3 regions of the Kitasatospora sp. NPDC056800 genome follow, and region 3 is predicted to be linked to each of the others. Evidence: riboswitches for the same ligand, from Rfam matches in the RefSeq annotation. Region 3 holds a riboswitch; each other region holds the start of a gene.
What was found. A riboswitch is a leader RNA that binds a small molecule or an ion and turns the genes downstream of it on or off. The one in region 3 is predicted to bind cyclic di-AMP.
Positions count from the first base shown of each region.

Region 1: it holds a riboswitch for cyclic di-AMP, as region 3 does, so the genes downstream of both, ACFRQN_RS03010 (NlpC/P60 family protein) here and ACFRQN_RS03720 (transglycosylase family protein) in region 3, are expected to answer to the same signal.
Region 2: it holds a riboswitch for cyclic di-AMP, as region 3 does, so the genes downstream of both, ACFRQN_RS36050 (peptidoglycan DD-metalloendopeptidase family protein) here and ACFRQN_RS03720 (transglycosylase family protein) in region 3, are expected to answer to the same signal.

Region 1 covers NZ_JBHUAL010000007.1:5,259-7,449, reverse strand. The annotation lists gene ACFRQN_RS03015 (C40 family peptidase) at 1-590, shown strand, start outside; cyclic di-AMP (ydaO/yuaA leader) riboswitch at 929-1,082, shown strand; gene ACFRQN_RS03010 (NlpC/P60 family protein) at 1,093-2,191, shown strand, end outside.
Region 2 covers NZ_JBHUAL010000246.1:11,063-13,253, reverse strand. The annotation lists gene ACFRQN_RS36050 (peptidoglycan DD-metalloendopeptidase family protein) at 1-945, opposite strand, end outside; cyclic di-AMP (ydaO/yuaA leader) riboswitch at 948-1,148, opposite strand; gene ACFRQN_RS36045 (MFS transporter) at 1,500-2,191, shown strand, end outside.
Region 3 covers NZ_JBHUAL010000009.1:15,237-17,427, forward strand. The annotation lists gene ACFRQN_RS03715 (hypothetical protein) at 1-393, shown strand, start outside; cyclic di-AMP (ydaO/yuaA leader) riboswitch at 845-1,015, shown strand; gene ACFRQN_RS03720 (transglycosylase family protein) at 1,002-2,191, shown strand, end outside.

The DNA.
Region 1 (2,191 bases), on a different contig from region 3:
AGCAGCGCCGGCTGGACCAGGAGAAGACCGAGGCGGCCGCCGTGCTCGCCTCGCTGGACACCACCACCAAGGACCTGAACCAGGCCAAGTCGGACGTCAACACCAAGCTGAAGGCCGCCCAGGACCTGCTGAACTCGCTGAGCTCCGCCGACCGCGCCGCGCTGCGGGCCCAGCAGGCGCAGGACGACCGCGCCTCGCGCGGCAGCGACCGGGTCGACCTCGGCAGCCTGCCGCCGGCCAGCGGCTACGCGGCCACGGCGCTGGCCAAGGCGATGAGCAAGCAGGGCTCGCCGTACGTGTGGGGCGCCACCGGGTCGACCACCTTCGACTGCTCGGGCCTGATGGTCTGGGCGTACGGGCAGGCGGGCGTCTCGCTGCCGCGCACCTCGCAGGAGCAGGGCCACTACGGCACCCGGATCCCCTCGCTGGACCAGGCCCAGCCGGGCGACCTGGTGATCTACGGCCCCGACATGCACCACGTCGGGATGTACATCGGCAACGGCATGGTGGTCCACGCGCCGCACACCGGCGACGTGGTGAAGGTGATGAAGGCCGACGCGATGTCGATCAACACCATCCGCCGGGTCTGACGGACCGACACGCCCGGGGGGCTCCCGCGGGGGCCTGTGAAAAGCGCCACCCCCGTTCGGGGTGGCGTTTCGGGTTTCCAGCCCTTCGACGACCACATGGTGAGAACCGATCAGCCTTGTGTGCGTCAATGGTCACCATCGGTCATTTTCACAAAGGAACTTGGGTAATCTTCTGTCTTTTTTCTGACAAGGATTTGAACCGATCACGGTTCAGTTACTAGGGTCATGCTCCGAACCACCGCACTGTCGATCGCCCAGCCAGGGTGGCGGCGGTGGTTACCGTCGAGTTCGCAAGGCAGCGGGACAGGTCGAAGCGACTGTCCGACAGGGGAGCCCAGTGGTAGGGGGCGCTGCGGAGCGGAGCCGGGGAACCACGTTCCTCCGGGGTGAATCGGCGCCAGGTCGGCCGGTGGAACGGCCGTGAGGCGTCGTAGGGCATGCTTCCGGCCCGAACCCGTCAGCTCACCCGGTAGGCGGCCGTAGGAAGAAGGAGTCCGCCTTCGTGGCGTCCCATCGTCGTCCCAAGCCCGCCGGCCGCGCCCGGGTCTCGATCCTGACCGGCGTCGCCGCCGCAGCCGTCGTCCTCTCCGCGCAGGGTGCCCACGCGGACCCGCAGCCGACCAAGGAACAGGTCAAGGGGCAGGTCGACCAGCTCAACGAGCAGGCCGAGGTCGCGACCGAGAACTACAACGCCGCCCAGGCCAAGCAGCAGGACCTGGAGAAGCAGGTCTCCGGCCTGCAGGACCAGGTGGCCCGTCAGCAGGCCCAGGTCACCGAGCTCCAGGGCGGCCTCGCCGAGATCGCCGGCGAGCAGTACCGCAACGGGGGGATATCCCCCACCGTCCAGCTGATGTTCTCCTCCAGCCCGGACAGCTTCCTCAGCCAGGCCGACGCGCTGAACCAGGCCGGCAGCACCCAGAAGGGTCAGCTGAAGGAGCTCCAGGAGCAGCAGCGCAAGCTCGACCAGGACCGCAACGAGGCCCAGGGCAAGCTCGCCGAGCTGGAGTCGACCACCCAGCAGCTGAAGGCCTCCAAGGACGAGGTCCAGGGCAAGCTGAAGGCGGCCCAGGACCTGCTCAACACGCTGACCGAGCAGGACCGCCAGGCGCTGCGCCAGGCCGAGGAGAAGGCCGCCGCCGAGGCCAAGGCCAAGGCCGACGCCGCCCAGGCCCAGCAGCAGCAGGCCGACCGCGCCTCCCGCGACAACAGCCGCGGCAGCCTCTCGGCCCCCACGACCACCGCTCCGGTGAACGTGGCCCCCGGCAGCTCGCGCGGTGCCGCCGCGCTGTCCGCCGCCGCCTCCAAGATCGGCAGCCCGTACGTCTGGGGCGCCACCGGCCCGGGCTCCTTCGACTGCTCCGGTCTGATGGTCTGGGCCTACAACCAGGCCGGCGTGTCGCTGCCGCGCACCTCGCAGGCGCAGGCCTCGGCCGGCACCCGGCTCGGGACGGACCTCTCCAAGGCCCAGCCCGGCGACCTGCTGATCTTCTACACCGACGCCCACCACGTCGGCATCTACGCCGGCAACGGCCAGGTGCTGCACGCGCCCAAGCCGGGCGCGTCGGTGCGCTACGAGGCGGTCACCAACATGCCGCTGACCG
Region 2 (2,191 bases), on a different contig from region 3:
CGGGTTGATGTCCGAGCCGTACTCCGAGCCGTTGCGGATCTCGAAGTGCAGGTGCGGGCCGGTCACGTTGCCGGTGGCGCCGGAGAGGCCGATCTGCTGGCCGGCGGTGACGGTCTGACCGATCCTCACGCCGATCGAGGAGAGGTGCGCGTACTCGGCGTAGTGGCCGTCGGCGAGCCTGATCTCGACCTCGTTGCCGTAGGCGCCGCCGTTGCCGGCCTTGACCACGACACCGTTGGCGACGGCGCGCAGCGGGGTGCCGGTGGAGGCGACGAAGTCCTGGCCGGTGTGGTGGCCGGAGGCCCACATCGAGCCGGCCACGCCGTAGGCGGTGCCGAGCCGCGGGCCGGCCAGCGGGGCGACGAAGCCGGAGGTGGCGGCGGCGACCGGAGTGGCGGTCACGGCCTGGGCCGGAGCGGCGACCTGGAGCTGGGTCTCGAGCTGCGCGGAGGGCTTGGCGGCCTCGGTCTGCACCTGGACCTGGGCCTGCGGCTTGGCGGCCTGGGTCGCCGGAGCGGACGGCTTGGCGGGCTTGGCCGGGGCGGCGGGCTTCGCCGGGGCGGCGTCGGCGGCCGGCGCGGCGGCGTGGCCGGACAGCGCGAGCTGCTGGCCCGGGAAGATCAGGTTCGGGTCGGCGCCGACGACCGAGCGGTTCTGCTCGTACAGCGCGTGCCAGCCGCCCTCGACGTTCCTGGCGTCGGCGATCTTGGACAGGGTGTCACCGCTGACGACGCGGTAGCTCTCCTGCGCGGCCTGGGCGGCCGGAGCGGCGGCCTGCGTGGCCTGCTTGGCCTCGGCGGAGGCGGCGGCCGGAGCGGCCGGGGTGTGGGCCTGGGCGCTCATCGCGGTGACGAGCGGGAGGGCGAAGGACACACCGGTGACGGCGGTGGCGATGCCGATGCGGGCGGCGCGGGGCAGGGCGATACGACGAGCCTGTGCAGGCATGGAATTTTCCTCTCCGACGCCTGCGAGGTGAGCTGTCGGGTTCGGGCTGGAGTTGCCCGGCCGCTTGCGCGGCTTCACCCCAAGCCGGTCCTGGACGCCCGCGCCCTGAGGCGCGAACTCCGGTCCGGCGACTTACCTGTGGGTCCCCCGCTCCTGCCGTACAGAGTTCGTTTCGAACCACCGGGCAGCGGCAGGACTCGGCGTTCCACCCGGCGGATCCGTCCGGACTGGCCGGGCGGTCGCTGAACTAAAACCCATCCGTTCGGGTGAAGCAATGTCGATCTCTTGAAACGGCAACGATCCCCCCTCCCACAGTGACCCTCCGCAGGCCCGAGCCCACGGTGCGTACACAACCCATTCACCCCCCGCCACTGATCCACGACCCTGCGCCGAGATCGGCCACGCCGCGCACCCGTCCGCTCACGCACCGCCAGCCGCCAACACACCCACCGGTGACCCTTGTCACGTGCGCCTCGGCAGCGCAGGATTCGCCCGTGGCCACCTCCGAGGCCGGCACCCTGCGCCTGGGCACCGCGCAGGGTCGCTGGGTACTAATGGCGACGGTGCTCGGCTCCAGCATGGCGATGCTGGACGGCACCGTGGTGAACGTCGCGCTGCCCCGGATCGGCGCCGACCTCGGCGCTTCCCTCGCGTCCCTGCAATGGACCCTGAACGCCTATCTGCTCACCCTGGCGGGCCTGATCCTGCTCGGCGGCGCGCTCGGCGACCGCTACGGGCGGCGCAAGGTCTTCCTGATCGGCGTGGTCTGGTTCGCCATCGCCTCCGCGGCCTGCGCCGCCGCGCCGAACATCCACGTGCTGATCGCCGCCCGCGCCGTCCAGGGCATCGGCGGGGCGCTGCTCACCCCCGGCTCGCTCGCCATGCTCCAAGCCGTCTTCCACCCTGACGACCGCTCGGCGGCGGTCGGGCTCTGGTCCGGCCTCGGCGGGGTGTCGGCGGCGGTCGGCCCCTTCCTCGGCGGCTGGCTGGTGGACGGCCCCGGCTGGCGCTGGATCTTCCTGCTGAACCTGCCGCTCGCCGCCGCCGTGATCGCGGTCACCACCCGGTCGGTGCCGGAGAGCCGGGACGAGGGCGCCTCCGGCCGCTTCGACGTCCTCGGCGCCGTGCTCGCCGCCCTCGCCCTCGGCGCGATCACCTACGCGCTGACGGCGGCCGGCGAGGGCCTGTCCCCCGCCGTCTGGGTCAGCGGGGTGCTCGGAGTGGCGCTCGGCGTCGCCTTCGTGGC
Region 3 (2,191 bases):
ATCACCGGCGTGCTGCTGGCCGCCCGGCTGGCCGTGCCGGTCGTCGCCGCCGCGCTCGACGTGCCCGGCTCGGTGGCCGCGGCCGTCAACCACCTCAAGGACACCGGCTCGCAGCGCCCGGCGCTGGCCCCGCTGGTGATCGGCCCGGAGGCGGACTCCGAGCTGCTCGCCACCGCCGCCGAGGAGACCGGCTGCCCGTCGGCCGCGCCGCTGGGCGCCTACCCGTCGGTCGGCCAGCTGATCGCCTCCACCTACCTGGCCGCGCTGCCCACGCCGTCCCCGGAGGACCTGGCACGGGCCGAGGCGGAGGCGGCGGCCGCCGCCGAGGCCGAGGGGGTCGCGGAGGGCTCCCGTGGCGCCCACGCGGCCGCCGAGGGGCCTGGCGGACGATAAGGACACCGCGCGCGGGTTCGCGCGCACCGAAGGGCCCGGAACGGATCGCGTTCCGGGCCCTTCCACGTACTTCCCCCCACCCCGTCCGTCCCGTACGGGAGTCACCCGGCAATGAAGGGGAATGTCCGTTCTGGCGCTATTTGAAAGGAAATAGGGAGCGTGGATTCACATGCTCCGATCGCGACCGCTCCCCCACCCGCCGGAGTGCGCCACTCCGCGATTCGACGCACCGTCACGCCACTCCTGAGGCGGAGCCAGTTGTCGGCTTCCACAACAGCATTGCCTGAAAACGATCATTTACGATCATGGTGAGTGGCAATTTTGGCAGTTTCCACTAAACCGTGATGCACATCACAGTGGTTTGCAGTTTGAACTTAAGTCTGATTAACGTGCTCCCCGTTCGTGACCACACGAACCCGGTCATCCGCAACGCCGAGTCCTGCCGTCGGATGTCCTGGAAGCGCGAAAACGCACCACGGCAGGAGCGGGGGACCCACAGGTAAGTCGCCCCGGACCGCTCTCCGGAACGGTCCAGGGCTAGGGGTGAAGCCGTGCTCACCGCACGGCCGGGCAACTCCAGCCCGAATCCGACAGCTCACCTCGCAGGCGTGGGAGAGGACCACGTCTTCATGCTGCCCACCAACGGCACCCGTCTGTCCGGCCGTACCCGTCGCGTGATCGCCGCCCTCGGCGTCGCGGGCGTCGGCCTCACCGTCCCCTGCCTCACCACCAGCACCGCCTCGGCCGCCTCCGTCGCCACCTGGGACAAGGTCGCCCAGTGCGAGAGCGGCGGCAACTGGAGCATCAACACCGGCAACGGCTTCTACGGCGGCCTCCAGTTCACCTCCAGCACCTGGTCCGCCTTCGGCGGCACGGCCTACGCGGCCCGCGCCGACCTGGCCGCCAAGGACCAGCAGATCGCCGTCGCCGAGAAGGTCCTCGCCTCGCAGGGCCCCGGCGCCTGGCCGGTCTGCTCGGTCCAGGCCGGGCTCACCAAGGGCGGCGCCGCGGCCGCCGTTGACACCTCGGCGGGTTCGACCGCCGCCAAGCCCGCCGCGCCCGCCCAGAGCGCCAAGCCGGCCGCTCCGGCCGCGAAGCCCAGCGCCAAGCCCGCACAGCCCCAGACCCCCGCCGCGAAGCCCGCCGCGCCCGCCCAGGGCGACGCGCAGGCCTCCACCGACTCCGCCGCCTCCGGCAACCGGAGCGACTGGGTGCAGAAGCGCCAGCAGCAGGCCCAGGGCGGCGACTACACCGTCGTCGAGGGCGACTGGCTGTCCGCGATCGCCGACCAGCACAAGGTGCAGGGCGGCTGGCAGCGGCTGTACGACCTCAACCGCGGCACCCTGACCGAGGGTCCGGACACCATCTACCCGGGCCAGCAGCTGTCCTTCGGCGGCAACGGCCAGGCCCGGGCCGGCCAGTCCTCCGCCGGCACGTCCGGCTCGGACTTCACCTGGTTCGACCGCTCGCAGAAGTCCGGCCAGTCCGCGAACGGCGGTGCCGTGAACGCCCAGCCGACCGCGCAGCCCGAGGCCCCGGCCGCCAAGCCGTCCACCAAGCCGGCCGCGAAGCCCGCCACCAAGCCCGCTCCCCAGCCCCAGGCCCAGACGCAGACCCAGGCCCAGGTGCCGGCCGCGACCGGCAGCATGGCCGCCGCGGTCTCCTTCGCCCAGTCGAAGGTCGGTCAGGCGTACGTCTACGGCGGCACCGGCAACGGCGGCTGGGACTGCTCCGGCCTGACCCAGGCCGCGCTGCGCGCCGCGGGCGTCTCCGTCCCGCGCGTCGCCGCCGACCAGGC